Hamadaea flava: one gene and its partner. The protein of the gene in region 1 interacts with the protein of each later gene in a pairwise test. Links are inferred from orthologs where the notes say so. Each region holds a gene or a part of one and is shown in the gene's direction. Other genes may lie near its edges.

Region 1 (7,674 bases):
AAGATCTGGGGCTACGGCGCCGATCAGCGGCCGTCCACGCACCCGGTCGCCCCGGTGTTCGTCGCCGACACCGAGTCCGCGTTCGCCAATTTCGACGGCATCTCGTACGCCAAGGGCTGCGCCGCGCTCCGCCAACTGGTGGCGTGGTTGGGCGACGACGCGTTCTTCGCCGGGCTGCGGGCACATTTCGACAAGCACGCCTGGGGCAACGCCACCCTGGACGACCTGCTCGCGTCGCTGTCCGAGGCGTCCGGTCGCGACTTGTCCGGCTGGGCCGACAAGTGGCTGCGGTCGCCGCAGGTCAACACGTTGCGACCGGTGCTCACCGAGAACGGCTTCGCGGTGGAGCAGACCGCGCCGGCGGCGTACCCGACGCTTCGGCCGCATCGCATCGGCATCAGCTGGACCGAACCGGCCACCGGCGTACGGAAGCGGATCGAGACCGGTGTGGACGGTCCGGTGACCGAGGTCGCCGCGTTGCACGGCGTGACGATGGAAGACGTGCTGCTCAACGACGGTGACTTGACCTTCGCGAAGGTCAGGTTCGCCCGGGGCGCCGACCTCGCCCGCCTGCTCGGACAGCTGACGTCCCCGTTGGACCGGGCGGTCGTCTGGGGCGCGATCTGGGACGCCGTACGCGACGGCGAAGTCCCCGCGATGGACTTCCTCGACCTGATCCGCAGCTCGCTGGCGGCCGAGACGCACGTCGGCGTGGCCGAGCACATCCTCGGGTTCGCCCGGGGCATCGCGATCAGCCGGTTCCTCCCGGTCGGCCAGCGGGCGGCGGGGCAGGCGGCGGTGAACGACGCGTGCGAGGCGATCTTGGCGCAGGCCGCGCCGGGCGACAGCTTGCAGCTGGCGGCGTTCCGGACCTTGATCAGCGGTACGCCCGCCGAACCGGTCCGCGCCTGGCTCGCCGGCCGCGACCTGCCCGAGGGCTTGGCCGTCGACGACGAGGTGCGCTGGTCGATGCTGCTGCGGCTGGCCGTCCTCGGCGATCTGACCGAGGCCGAGCTGGACGCCGAGCAGTCCCGCGACGGGACCGCGCGGGGTGCGGTCGAAGCGGCTCGCTGTCGGGCCGCGCGGCCCGAGGCGGCGGCCAAGGCGACCGCGTTCGAGCAGATCGTCCGCGACCGTGAGCTGTCCAACCGGATGCTGGAGGCGATCGGCCAGGGCTTCTGGCGCGCCGAGCACTGGGAGCTGACCGACGAGTACGTCGAGCGGTACTTCACCGAGCTGCCCGCGTCGCAGGAATGGCGGTCCGGCTACCTGCTGGCGACCCTCGGCGGGGCGGCCTACCCGGTGACGGCGGCGTACGCCTCCACTGTGGAGCAAGCCGAGCGCATGCTCGCCCAGCCCGGCCTGAACACGCAGTTCGCGCGGGCGATCGCGGACTCCACCGACGACCTGCGCCGGGCGGTACGCCAACGGAACCTGCGATGAGCCGGCGTCGTATCGGCATCATGGGCGGGACGTTCGATCCCATCCACAACGGCCACCTCGTCGCCGCGAGCGAGGTGGCCGACCGGTTCGACCTGGACGAGGTCGTCTTCGTGCCGACCGGGAAGCCCTGGCAGAAGCCGGACAGCAAGGTCTCCGCGGCCGAGCACCGCTACCTCATGACGGTCATCGCGACCGCGTCGAACCCGCAGTTCACGGTCAGCCGGGTCGACCTCGATCGGGAGGGGCCGACCTACACCGTCGACACGCTGCGCGAACTCCGCGAGGTGTACGGCGCGCAGGCCGAGCTGTTCTTCATCACCGGCGCGGACGCGCTGGCGAAGATCCTTTCGTGGAAGGACGCCGATCAGCTCTTCGAGCTGGCTCACTTCGTCGGCGTCACCCGGCCGGGTTTCACCCTCAGCGACTCGCACCTGCCGTCGGAGGCGGTCACCCTCGTCCAGGTGCCCGCGCTGGCGATCTCGTCGAGCGACTGCCGCGCGCGGGTCGCCGCCGGGCAGCCGGTCTGGTATCTCGTGCCCGACGGTGTCGTGCAATACATCGCAAAACATCATTTGTACCGTTAAAAAGGACTGTATCCCCGCGCCGCCGGAGGGCGATAAGCGTCATATCTCGCGGGTGCGAAGGCCACCACCTGTGAGATCCTGGACGTCAGGGAAACGTCCCCGACGGAAGGAACCAGGTGCCAGCATCCGAGCGTGCTGTCGAGATGGCGCTGACCGCGGCTCAGGCCGCGGCGGACAAGAAGGCCGAAGACATCGTCCTGCTCGACGTGGCTGACCAGCTGATCATCACCGACGCCTTCGTTCTGGCGTCCGCGCCGAACGAGCGGCAGGTGCTCGCCATCGTCGACGCGATCGAGGAGAAGCTGCTGGAGCTGCCGGAGAAGGCCAAGCCGGTTCGGCGTGAAGGTGAGCGGTCGGGCCGCTGGGTGCTGCTCGACTACGTCGACATCGTGGTGCACGTCCAGCACTCCGAGGAGCGTGAGTTCTACGCGCTCGACCGGTTGTGGAAGGACTGCCCACGGATCGAGTTCGTCGATCGGGACCTGGCCGACAGCCCGTCATGACCAGCGCGGAGGGCCTGACGCCCGGCACCCGGATCATCCTCTGGCGGCACGGCAACACCGACTGGAACGCCGAGCACCGGGTGCAGGGCCAGACTGATGTGCCCCTCAACGACCTCGGCCGGGAGCAGGCGGCTCAGGCGGCGGCTCGGTTGGCCCCGCTGAAGCCGGATCTGCTCATCAGCAGCGACCTCCAGCGCGCCGCGCGTACGGCGGACGCGTTGGCCGAGCTGATCGAGATGCGGCCGGAACGAGACGCCCGCTTGCGGGAGCGTGGGTTCGGCTTGTGGGAGACGTTGCTGACGCCGGAGATCAAGGTGCGCTTCCCGGAGTCCCGGGCGCGGTGGGAGGCGGCCGACCCCGATCCGGGCGACGGCATCGAGCCCCTGTCCGACCTGGCCAAGCGGGTCGGCGAGGTGATCCGGGAGACGGCGGAACGCGTACCGGGCGGGTTGGCGGTGCTGACCACGCACGGCGGTTCGATCAAGTACGGCGTCGCCGCGTTCCTCGGATTGCCGGAGGAGTTCCTGCCGACCCTCGGCTCGATCGGCAACTGCCACTGGGTAGAGCTGCGTGTCGAGTCCAAGGGCCGCTGGCGGCTTCAGGCGTACAACGTGAATTAACCGCCGGGGAGGGCTTGCCCGAGCCGCCAGGAGTGCGATCAGTGGCCGGACTCCCCCCGTGAGAGTCCGGCCACCCGCGGGTCACGCGAGGCGCAGAGCTGCCGCCGCCGCGTGACCGTTGGCCCGGCTGGCCCCGAAGGTGTTCATGAACGCCTTCGCGCCCGCCGGCCGCCACTCCGCCGGCCAGCCCATCTCCACGACCACCGTGGGATGCGTGGCCGCGAGCGCCTCGGTGAGCCGGCGGGCCGGCTCGGTGCGGTGGATGTGCCGGCCCACGATCACGATCGGGCGGTCGCCCGCCTTCGCGATGAGCGCACCGGTCGAGGTCTCCGCCGCGTCCGTGGTGAGCTGCTCGGTGCCGCCCAGGTGCTGGGCCAGGCCCCACGGCACCGGCCCCTCGGCGATGCTGTAGCCCGCGACGAGCTGCACGACCAGCGGGTTCTCGACACCCTCGACCGAACCCTCGACGCGGATCGCCCGCGCAGCGGCCGCGTAGCCCAGGTCCGGCTCGATCTCGGTCGGGAACGCACCCTGCGTCCACGCCGCGAGCTGCGAGTTCCGCTCGGCGGCCTCGGTCAGGCGAGCCAGCGGCAGTTCGCCGCGCTCGACCGCTGTCGCGATCTCCGCGACGACCCGCTCGATCAGGTCCAGGTCCACGTCCGCGCCGATGCACAGCAGGTCGCTGCCCGCGTTCAGGGACAGCACCGCGGCCCGCTCGATGCCGCCGGCGGCCTGCGCCGCTCCGGCCATCTCCAGCGCGTCGGTCACTATCACGCCGGTGAAGCCGAATTCCGCCCGCAGGAGGTCGTGCAGCACGCGCCGGCTGAAGGTCGCGGGCAGATCGCCCGTCAGCACTGGTACGCGAATGTGCGCGGTCATGATGGACTTGACCCCGGCAGCGACCGCCGTCGCGAACGGAGGCAGTTCCCGTTCCCGCAGCACCTGCTCGCTGACGTCGACGGTCGGCAGCCCGAGGTGGGAGTCGCTGACCGTCGCGCCGTGTCCGGGGAAGTGCTTGGCGCAAGCGGCGACGCCGGTCGACTGAAGGCCGACGACGGCCGCGGCGGTGTGCGCGGCGACCTGCGTGGTGGCGGCGCCGAACGAGCGGGTGCCGATGACCGGGTTGTCGGTGGCGACGTTGACGTCGACGGTGGGCGCCAGGTTGAGGTTCACGCCGGCGGCCCGCAGATCCTGGCCGATCGCCTGGTAGATGCGGCTGGTGAGGCTGTAGTCGCCGATGAATCCCAGCGCGGCGTTGCCCGGGTACGGGCTGCCGCTGCGGTGGTAGAGCCGGGTGACGTCGCCACCCTCCTCGTCGAGGCTGATCAGAACGTCGGGGCGGGCCGCCCGCAGCTGCGAGGTGAGTCGGGCCAGCTGTTCGGGGGATTCGATGTTGTACCCGAACAGGCAGAATCCGGCCAGCCCTTCGGATACCAGGTCGACGGCCCATCGGGGGGCGGTGAGGGCTTCGGCGTCGAGCCGTCCGGCGCCGATGCCCACGCCCGATTCGGTCCGTCCACCGAAGGAGGGGAGCAGGGTCTGCAGGATGAGGCGCCGCAGCCCGGGGTCGATCGTCATCTCGTGTCCCACTGTTCGTCGTGTTCCGGGGTGGACCTCCGCCGGTGCGGCGGGGCCGTGTCGCTTGACCGGGGGGACGTCCCCACCTACTGAGACGTCGTACCCTAGCCGTTAGTGGTAAAGCATTGCCAATCTAATAAGAAACTTTACTAAACGCCAGAGGCTGCCGCCATGTCATCTGCTCGTCTCCCGGGAACCCCCCGTCTCCTGCGCGCTCTCAACGACCGAGCCGCACTCGAACTCTTGCTGGAGCATGGTCCCCTCACGCGTACCCAGCTCGGCGAACGCACCGGCCTGTCCAAGGTCACCGCATCCCAGCTGGTCGAACGCCTGGAGGAGCGCGGCCTGGTCCGGCGCGTCGGCGAGCAGGCCGGTGGGCGGGGTCCGAATGCCCAGCTCTACGCGGTGACACCGTCCAGTGCCTACGTCGTCGGCGTGGATGTCGGCCCGGACCACGTGGTCGCGGCCTGCGCCGACATCACAGGTTCGATAGTAGGCCGTGTCGAGCACTCCACTCGGGACACCGACGACCCCGTGGGCCTCGTGCACTCGGCCGTGCTGGAGGCGGCCGACCTCGGCGGCGCGGCGCTGAGCGACATCCGCCGGATCGTCCTCGGCACCCCCGGTCTGGTCGACCCGTCGACCGGCGACATCGCCTTCGCGTGGGACCTGCCGCGCTGGCATCGCGGTCTGCTCGCCAACCTGCGCGAGGACCTGATCCCCGACGTGTTCTTCGAGAACGACGTGAACCTGGCCGCCGTCACCGAGGCGCACGAAGGCGCCGCGCGCGGTGTCGGCGACTTCCTCCTCGTCTGGATCGACCGCGGCGTCGGCCTCGCCGTCATGCTCGGCGGGCGGCTGCACCGCGGCGCGACCGGTGCGGCGGGCGAGATCGGCTGGCTGCCCGTCCCCGGCGCGGACCTGCCTCGGGACGTCAGCAAGCGGGGGGCCAAGGGCGCGTTCCAGGCCATCGCCGGGGCCGACGCGGTGCTCGCCGTCGCGCGCGAGAACGGCTTCAAGGGACGTACGGCGGGCGAAGCGGTGCGGGCTGCCATCGCCGCCGGCACCAAGGGCGGTCCCGTCCTCGACGAGTTGGCCCGGCGACTGGCGCTCGGCGTCGCCTCCATCGGCGTCGTCCTCGACCCGTCGCTCGTCGTGCTCGCCGGCGAAGTCGGCCAGGCCGGCGGCACACCGCTCGCCGACCGGGTGCAGCACGAGGTCGCCGCGATCTCGGTGGTCTCGCCGCGCGTCGTCGTCTCCGAGGTCGGCGCCGAGCCGGTGCTGCGCGGGGCGCTGCTGACCGGCCTCGACGCCGTACGCGACCAGGTCTTCGGCTCCACCACCAACTAACGTTCCTTGCAGATCAGGGATGTGCGGCCTACCGGAGCCTCCGGAAGCCTGCACGTCCCTGATCTGCACCCGTAAAGGGCTAGGCGAGGTCGCGGCGGCGGAAGACGCCGAACGCGGTCGCCAGCACCACCGCGACGAGCGTCCCGAGCACAACCGCGCCCTGCCACCACTCGACGTGCCCGTACTCGTCGTACCTGATGTAGTACTGCAAGGAGCCGGTCATCCAGGTGCCGACGTAGGTCGACAGGAACCAGGGCTCCTGCGGCCGATAGCCGAGCACCTCCATGACCAGGCGCGCCCCGGCCTCCCAGACGACGGCGTACGCCGTGAGCAGGCCCAGGGCGGCGGCGGTGTGCCGGCCGACGGTGGCGACCCCGAAAGAGACCGCGGTGACCATCACGGCCAGCGCGACACCGCGAGCGACGAGGACGACGAGGTTGCCGACGAAGTCGGAGTCGATCCCGCCGACGTAGCCGGTCGCCTGGGCGATGCCGTAGAACGTCGCGACGTAGATCGCCGAGAACACGACCGAGAACAGGCCGACCGAGCCGAGCAGGACGGCCAGCTTCGCCCCGAGGACGCGTACGCGCTCCGGCCGCCACAGCAGCAGATTGGTCGCACCGCCGCTGGCCAGTTCGGCCCCGATGAAGGTGGCCCCGACGAGGAACCCGAACAACGCCAGGTACGCCGCCAGGAACCCGATCAGCGGCCGGATCGACGTCTTGAAGACGTAGGTGTCGTAGAGGAAGTCCTCGGGCTGTACGACGGTCAGCCGGCAGACGTTCGGGTACTTCGCCCGCTCGACGGCCGTCGAGTCGGGCGAATGCGCGGCCACGCACTCGTCGTAGAGCTGTCGGTGGATCTCGTTCTCGGAGTTGGCCTGCATGACCGCGCTCGCCCAGTCGGCGGCGGTCGGCTGGTGGCTGCCCGCCATGGTCACCGCGACGGTCACCCCGAACACGCCGATCATCACGGCCGTCAGGATCTGCACGAACCGCCGGGAGAACAGCCGTTGCAGCTCGGCCCGGAGCAGATTGCCCTTCACGCGACGACCTCCATCTCGCTGGACTGCACCCGCACCGCGTCGTCGACCTGCCGGTACGCCCCCGGCAGCGGGCGGGTCGCGGTCAGGTCCAGGAAGACGCTCTCCAGATCGGCCCCGATCGGGGTCAGCTCGGTCAGCCACACCTCGGCCCGGCCGAGCGCCTCGCTGATCTCGGCCGCGTCGGCGACCCCGGCCACGACCAGGTGGCCGTCGGTCGCCGAGACGGTCAGGCCCGCCCCTTCGAGGACTTCGCGAGCCCGGTCCAGCTGCTTCACGCGTACCAGATATTCGCCCTTGGAATGCTCGGCCAGCACGTCGCCGACGGGTCCCGCGACCACGCGGCGGCCGCGCGAGATGATCGTGACTGTGTCGCAGACCTGCTCGATCTCGCTCAGGATGTGGCTGGAGACCAGCACCGTGACGCCCTCCGCAGCGAGATCGCGCAGCAGCGTGCGCATCTCGTGGATGCCGCCCGGGTCGAGTCCGTTCGCCGGTTCGTCCAGAATGAGCAGCTCCGGGGCCTTGAGGAGGGCGGAGGCCACCGCGAGCCG
Region 2 (5,576 bases), 870 kb from region 1 along the record:
GTCGGGCAATGTCTCCGCGACGCAGTTGGCCCAGTGGCAGTCGGACGCGGGCTGGTTCGAGAAGGCGATGGGCTGCGAGCCGGGGCAGCTGCGGTCGCGGCCGGGCGCTGCCGGTGAGCTGGCCGGGGTGCTCGCCGGGGTGGAAGGCGACCTGGTGAAGCGGATGCAGCTGCGGGAGGTGCTGGCCGATCCGAAACTGGCCAAGCAGCTGACTCCGAGCATGTCGCTGATCGAGCAGCTGCTGCGGGACAAGGACAACCTGTCCGGGGTGGCGCTGGCCAACGCCAAGGCGCTCATCCGGCGGTTCGTGGACGAGGTCGCCGAGGTTCTGCGTACGCAGGTACAGCAGACCAGCACCGGGACGCTGGACCGGTCGGTGCCGCCGAAGCGGGTGTACCGCAACCTCGACCTCGAACGCACGATCTGGAAGAACCTGACCAACTGGAACCCGGAGGACGAGCGGCTCTACGTCGACAAGCTGTTCTACCGGCAGACCGCCAAGCGCACCACCCCGGCGCGCCTGATCGTGGTGGTCGACCAGTCCGGGTCCATGGTCGACGCCATGGTCAACTGCACGATCCTGGCGTCGATCTTCGCCGGGCTGCCCAAGGTCGACGTGCACCTGATCGCGTACGACACGCGGGCGCTGGACCTGACCCCGTGGGTGCAGGACCCGTTCGAGGTGTTGCTGCGCACCAACCTCGGCGGCGGCACCGACGGCACGGTCGCTCTGGACCTGGCCCGGCCGAAGGTCGCCGATCCGCGCAACACCGTGCTCGTCTGGATCTCCGACTTCTACGAGTCGCAGGACCAGGCTGTCTTCAACGGCCTGCAGGCCGTGCACCGCTCGGGGGCCAAGCTGATTCCGGTCGGCTCGGTCAACAGCGGCGGCCAGGCCAGCGTCAATCCCTGGTTCCGGCAGAAGCTCAAGGATCAGGGCACCCCGGTGATCTCCGGGCACATCCGCAAACTCGTCACCGAGCTCAAGAACTTCCTCGCTTAGGAGAAAACGCTGATGACTCAAGAACAATCAGTCAACCTGCTGCGCGCTCCCGCCGAGGTGAAGTACGCCGAGGAGCTGGACTACCTGGAGTCGATCGACACCGGTGCCAAGCCCTTCACCTGGCGGCTGAGCCCGCGGATGGTCCGGATGTTCGTGCTGGGTTCGGAGCGGGCCGACGGCATCGACCGGGAGATCCCGCAGAAGTGGTTCGGCGACCGCAGTTTCGTCGAGCGCGCCATCGTCACCCTGGCGTCGGATCGGGGCCTGTTGCTGATCGGCGACCCGGGCACCGGCAAGAGCTGGCTGGCCGAGCTGCTGTCCGCGGCGATCTGCCGCAACTCGACGCTGGTCGTGCAGGGCACCGCCGGCACCACCGAGGACCACATCAAGTACTCGTGGAACGTCGCGATGGTGATCGCGCGGGGCCAGTCGCGTGACTCGCTGATCCCGTCGCCCATCATGGCCGCCATGGAGCAGGGCGTGGTCGGCCGGTTCGAGGAGCTGACCCGGTCGACCAGCGATGTGCAGGACGCGCTGATCTCGATCCTGTCGGAGAAGTACGTGTCGATCCCCGAGCTGGACGACGACAACATCGTCTTCGCCAAGCCCGGCTTCTCCATCATCGCCACCGCCAACAGCCGGGACCGGGGCGTCAACGACCTGTCGTCGGCCCTCAAGCGGCGCTTCAACTTCGTGCGCATCCCGGTGGTGACGAACAAGAAGAGCGAGGCGGAGATCGTCCGCTTCCGCACCGTCGAGCTGCTCAAGCGGCACCAGATCGAGCTGGACGTGCCGCCGACGCTGCTGGACATCCTGCTGCAGAGCTTCGCCGACCTGCGTACCGCGGCGGCCTCGGCGACCAGCGACGACGAGAAGCTGGAGTCGGCGTTGTCGACCGCCGAGCAGATCGGCGTGCTGGAGGACGCCATCCTGCACAGCCAGTTCTTCGGCGACGCCCAGCTGAAGGCGCACACGCTGGCCGGTTCGCTGGTCGGGTCGCTGGCCCGGCGCAGCCCGGAGGATCTGGCCATCCTCAACAAGTACTGGCACGGCGTGGTGGAGCCGCGCAGCAAGGCCGACGGCGGCGAGTGGCCGGAGTTCCTCGCCGGCGGCCGTGAGGCGATCGCCACCCTGTCATGACCGCCTTCGATCCCCTGAGGGACCAGCTGCTGGAGGCGGCGGCGGAGTTCGCGGGCGGCCCGGGCGACCTCGACGGCATCCTGGCCGGCATCGTCACCGACGTCGACCGGGCGTTGCGGGAGCCGCTGGAGATCTTCCCGGTCTGCCATCACTCGCCGGCCTCGGCGCTGGCGATGGCCCGCCGGCTGCGGGAGAAACGACCGCAGGTCGTCTACCTCGAACTGTGCGAGGATCTGCGGCCGCTGCTGGACGAGCTGCGCAACTGCAAGCTGCCGGTCGCGGTGCAGGCGTTCGCCTCCGAGGTGGACGGCTTCCCGCCGGACTGGTCGCCGCTGAGCGTGGTCGCGCCGATCACCGAGGCCTCGGCCGAGTACCAGGCGATCGCGTACGCCCTGGACACGCCGGGGGTCGAACTGGTCTGTGTGGACCGGTCGACCGACCACGTGTTCCAGTGGTCGCCGCGGGCGGAGGAGACGACGACGCAGGACGGCGACGCCGACTCCGAGGACGACGCCGAGGGCAAGGATCTGCACGGCGACGCGGTCGGCGTGGAGATCGGCGACCTGCGGCCCCGGTTCGGCCAGCTGGAGGCGTACCTGCTGCACCACGGCAAGGTGCGGCACTGGTCGGAGTGGTGGGACCAGTACGTCGAGCAGCCGCTCGGTTCGACCGGCGCGGACCATGCGACGTATCGACAGGTCATGGTCCTCATCGGCAGTCTGTTCCGGCGGCTGGCCCCGGGCGACCCGAGCCGGGTCACCGTGGACGAGGACCGCGAACGCTACATGTGGACGCGGATGCGTGAGCACCTCGCTTCGTCCGGAGTGGACCCGTCGCAGGCGCTGTATGTGTGCGGCGCGTTCCACGCGGCCAGTCACGTGCCGGAGTTCGGGCTGACGGGCTCGGACTGGGAGATCAGCCCGCGGTCGGCCACCAAGTGGCTCTACGGGCTCATCCCGTCCAGCCACTCGGCGATCGAGGCCCAGTTCGGGCTCGCCTCGGGCTCGGTCTCGATCGCGGCCGCCACCTGGGCCAAGTCCCTCACGCGGACCGGCGTCAAGCCGTTCCAGCTCCAGGGCCAGACGGGTACGCGCAAACGGGCGGCCGCCAAGACTACGGTGGCACCGCCGGCGGCCGTCGCCGAACCGGTGACGGACAAGCTCACGAAGTTCCTGGCCAGCCCGCCGCGGCTGGACGGCCTGGACGAGGCGGAGCTGCTGGGCTGGTCGGTGGAGATCGTGCGGCTGGCCCGCCGGCACGGCTACCTGGCCAGTACGGCCGACGCGATCGCGGTGTTCGAGACGTCGATCCTGCTGGCCGGGATGCGCAACCGGGCCCGGCCGACGCCGTACGACTTCGCCGACGCCGCGGTGACCTGCATCGAGAAGGAGGCCGTGCCGGGTCGCCGGGACGTCCGGCGGCTCTGCGAGATCATGCTCGGCGGCGACCGGATCGGGCAGGTCGGCTACGACGCGTTGCCGCCGTTGGCCCGCGACGTCTACGACCGGCTCGAACCGCTCAAGGTGAACGTGGAGGCGCGCACCATCCAGCGGGCGCTGCTGGACTTGAAGGCGCAGCCCGAACTGGTGCCGTGTTCGGATCTGCTGTGGGTGCTGCGGCGGCTGATGCCGCCCGACGTCGTCCGCCCGATCATGGGCGAGCGGACGCTGGGCCGGAAGTCCATTCAGGAGAGCTGGGACCTCGCGATCGGGCGCAGCCAGCGGTATCTCATCGAGCTGGGCTACGAGGGGATCACCGTCGAGCAGGTGCTCGAGCAGCGGCTGCGGCGGGAGGTCTGGGCGCCGTCGGCGACGGCGGCCGGCGCCTTGACCGCGGTCGAGGACTCGCTGCTCTACCTGCGCAGCCGCCGGTTCACCGACGAACTCGGCGCGCGGGCGGTCGAACTGCTGGCCGCCGAGCGTACGGTCGACGAGGCTCCGGAGGTGTTGCAGCGCATCCGCCGGCTGCTCGCGTACTACCGGTCGGGGGAGCGCGGCGGGCTGCCCGGCTGGTGCGAGGACTTCGTCAAGACCGGGTACGCCCACTACTGCACGCTGCTGCCGACGGCGTTCGTGGAGGACGAGACCGGCGTACGCCAGGTCGCGGCGATGCTGGGTTTCCTGTTCGGGATGGAGAACCTGGCCCTGTCGCTGGGGTGTGACCGGGCGCAGCTGGAGATCTCGGTCCAGCAGTCGCACCCGGAGGCCCCGGCGAAGGTGGCGCTGCTGTGGGCGGCGCACCATCAGCTGGGTCTGCTGCCGCTGGCGCGGTTGCGGGAGCGGGTCGACGAGCTGCTCGGCAACCCGATGGTGCTGCCCGCGATGCCGCAGTACGTCAGCGGTTTCCTCCAGGCGCTGGTGCCGGTGCCGGGGCTCACCTCGTTCGTCGTCGAGATGTTGTCGAAGGCCTTCGCGCAGCTGCCCGACCCGGTGCTGCTGCCGTGGCTGCCGCAGCTCATCAAGACGCTGAAGGAGCAGGCCCCGGAGTTGGTCCCGGTCCTCGTCCGGGAGGCCGGCCGGACCTTCCCGGGCAGTCTGCCGGAGCTGGACAGCTGGACGCCGCCGTGGTCGCCCGACGCGGCCGCCCCGGCCGCTGCGGCGGGCGTGGTGGTCTCCGGCGGACCGGTCGCGCGGCTGCTGGCCGAGCATCCCGAGCCGACGGACGCGGTCGCCGGCCTGCTGGGCGTCACCGGTTCGTGGGGCGTCCTGGACGCCGGTTCGCCGGTCGCCGACCTGCTCGGCGCGTACGGCGAGACGACGGAGGCGGTGGCCGAACTGCTCAGCGTCTGATCGAGCAGGCCGGACTACGGAACGACGGTCACCGGCCAGCGCCCAGCTCGGACGAGCCGGGCGGCGACCGACCCGATGAACCGATGTCCGGCCTGCTCGGACGCGCCGACCACGACCATGTCGGCGCGCAGTTCGACGGCGGCGTCGCGCAACTCGGCGAAGGCGTCGCCCCGGCGGACCATGAACGTGGTGGAGATGCCGAACTCGGCGGCCCGGTCCCGGATCTGCGTACGCAGTTCCTGGATCTGGTCGTCGAACAACTGCTCCTGCGCCGCGGCGGCGCTGGCGGCCATCGCCGTCCACACCGATGGGGTGGCGACGTAGACCACGACCAGGCGGGATCGCTGTCGGCGGGCCAGGCCACCGGCGTACGCCCCGGCGCGCAGGCCGGTCGACGATCCGTCGACGCCGGCGACGATGACGCGGGGGCCGTCGGTGCCTCGTTCGAAGGGGCCTGGATGCCACGCCGGCCCGTACTCCTCGATCAGCCGCTCGGGCCACCCGTCGCTCACGCCCTCATTATGGCTTCCGGCGTAAGAATCGGCGGCGCACGCACATCTCTGGATGACCTACCGAGAAGGAAACGGAGTCATCATGAGACGAGTGCTGAGCGTTCTCGGCACGATCGCGCTGCTGATCGCCGG

What was found. Proteins that work in one complex are often made in the same cells at the same time.
Region 2: the proteins of rsfS (region 1) and HDA40_RS33865 interact in binary tests that used the Escherichia coli proteins (3 or more experiments, as listed by UniProt). The link is inferred for Hamadaea flava from one-to-one orthologs.

What each region holds. Positions count from the first base shown.
Region 1 is NZ_JAMZDZ010000001.1:6,329,498-6,337,171, forward strand. The notes cover bases 1,111-3,836. They hold rsfS (ribosome silencing factor), read left to right. Parts: upstream 1,111-2,143; coding sequence 2,144-2,530; downstream 2,531-3,836. Other genes in these bases: pepN (aminopeptidase N), read left to right, coding at 1,111-1,443; nadD (nicotinate-nucleotide adenylyltransferase), read left to right, coding at 1,440-2,027; HDA40_RS29650 (histidine phosphatase family protein), read left to right, coding at 2,527-3,150; HDA40_RS29655 (glycoside hydrolase family 3 protein), read right to left, coding at 3,232-3,836. In the rest of the region: more of pepN, read left to right, coding at 1-1,110; more of HDA40_RS29655, read right to left, coding at 3,837-4,728; HDA40_RS29660 (ROK family transcriptional regulator), read left to right, coding at 4,900-6,078; HDA40_RS29665 (ABC transporter permease subunit), read right to left, coding at 6,158-7,123; HDA40_RS29670 (ATP-binding cassette domain-containing protein), read right to left, coding at 7,120-7,674. UniProt on the Escherichia coli protein: Functions as a ribosomal silencing factor. Interacts with ribosomal protein uL14 (rplN), blocking formation of intersubunit bridge B8.
Region 2 is NZ_JAMZDZ010000001.1:7,204,276-7,209,851, forward strand. The notes cover bases 90-3,079. They hold HDA40_RS33865 (ATP-binding protein), read left to right. Parts: upstream 90-1,015; coding sequence 1,016-2,143; downstream 2,144-3,079. Other genes in these bases: HDA40_RS33860 (VWA domain-containing protein), read left to right, coding at 90-1,003; HDA40_RS33870 (DUF5682 family protein), read left to right, coding at 2,140-3,079. In the rest of the region: more of HDA40_RS33860, read left to right, coding at 1-89; more of HDA40_RS33870, read left to right, coding at 3,080-4,932; HDA40_RS33875 (universal stress protein), read right to left, coding at 4,947-5,444; HDA40_RS33880 (hypothetical protein), read left to right, coding at 5,527-5,576.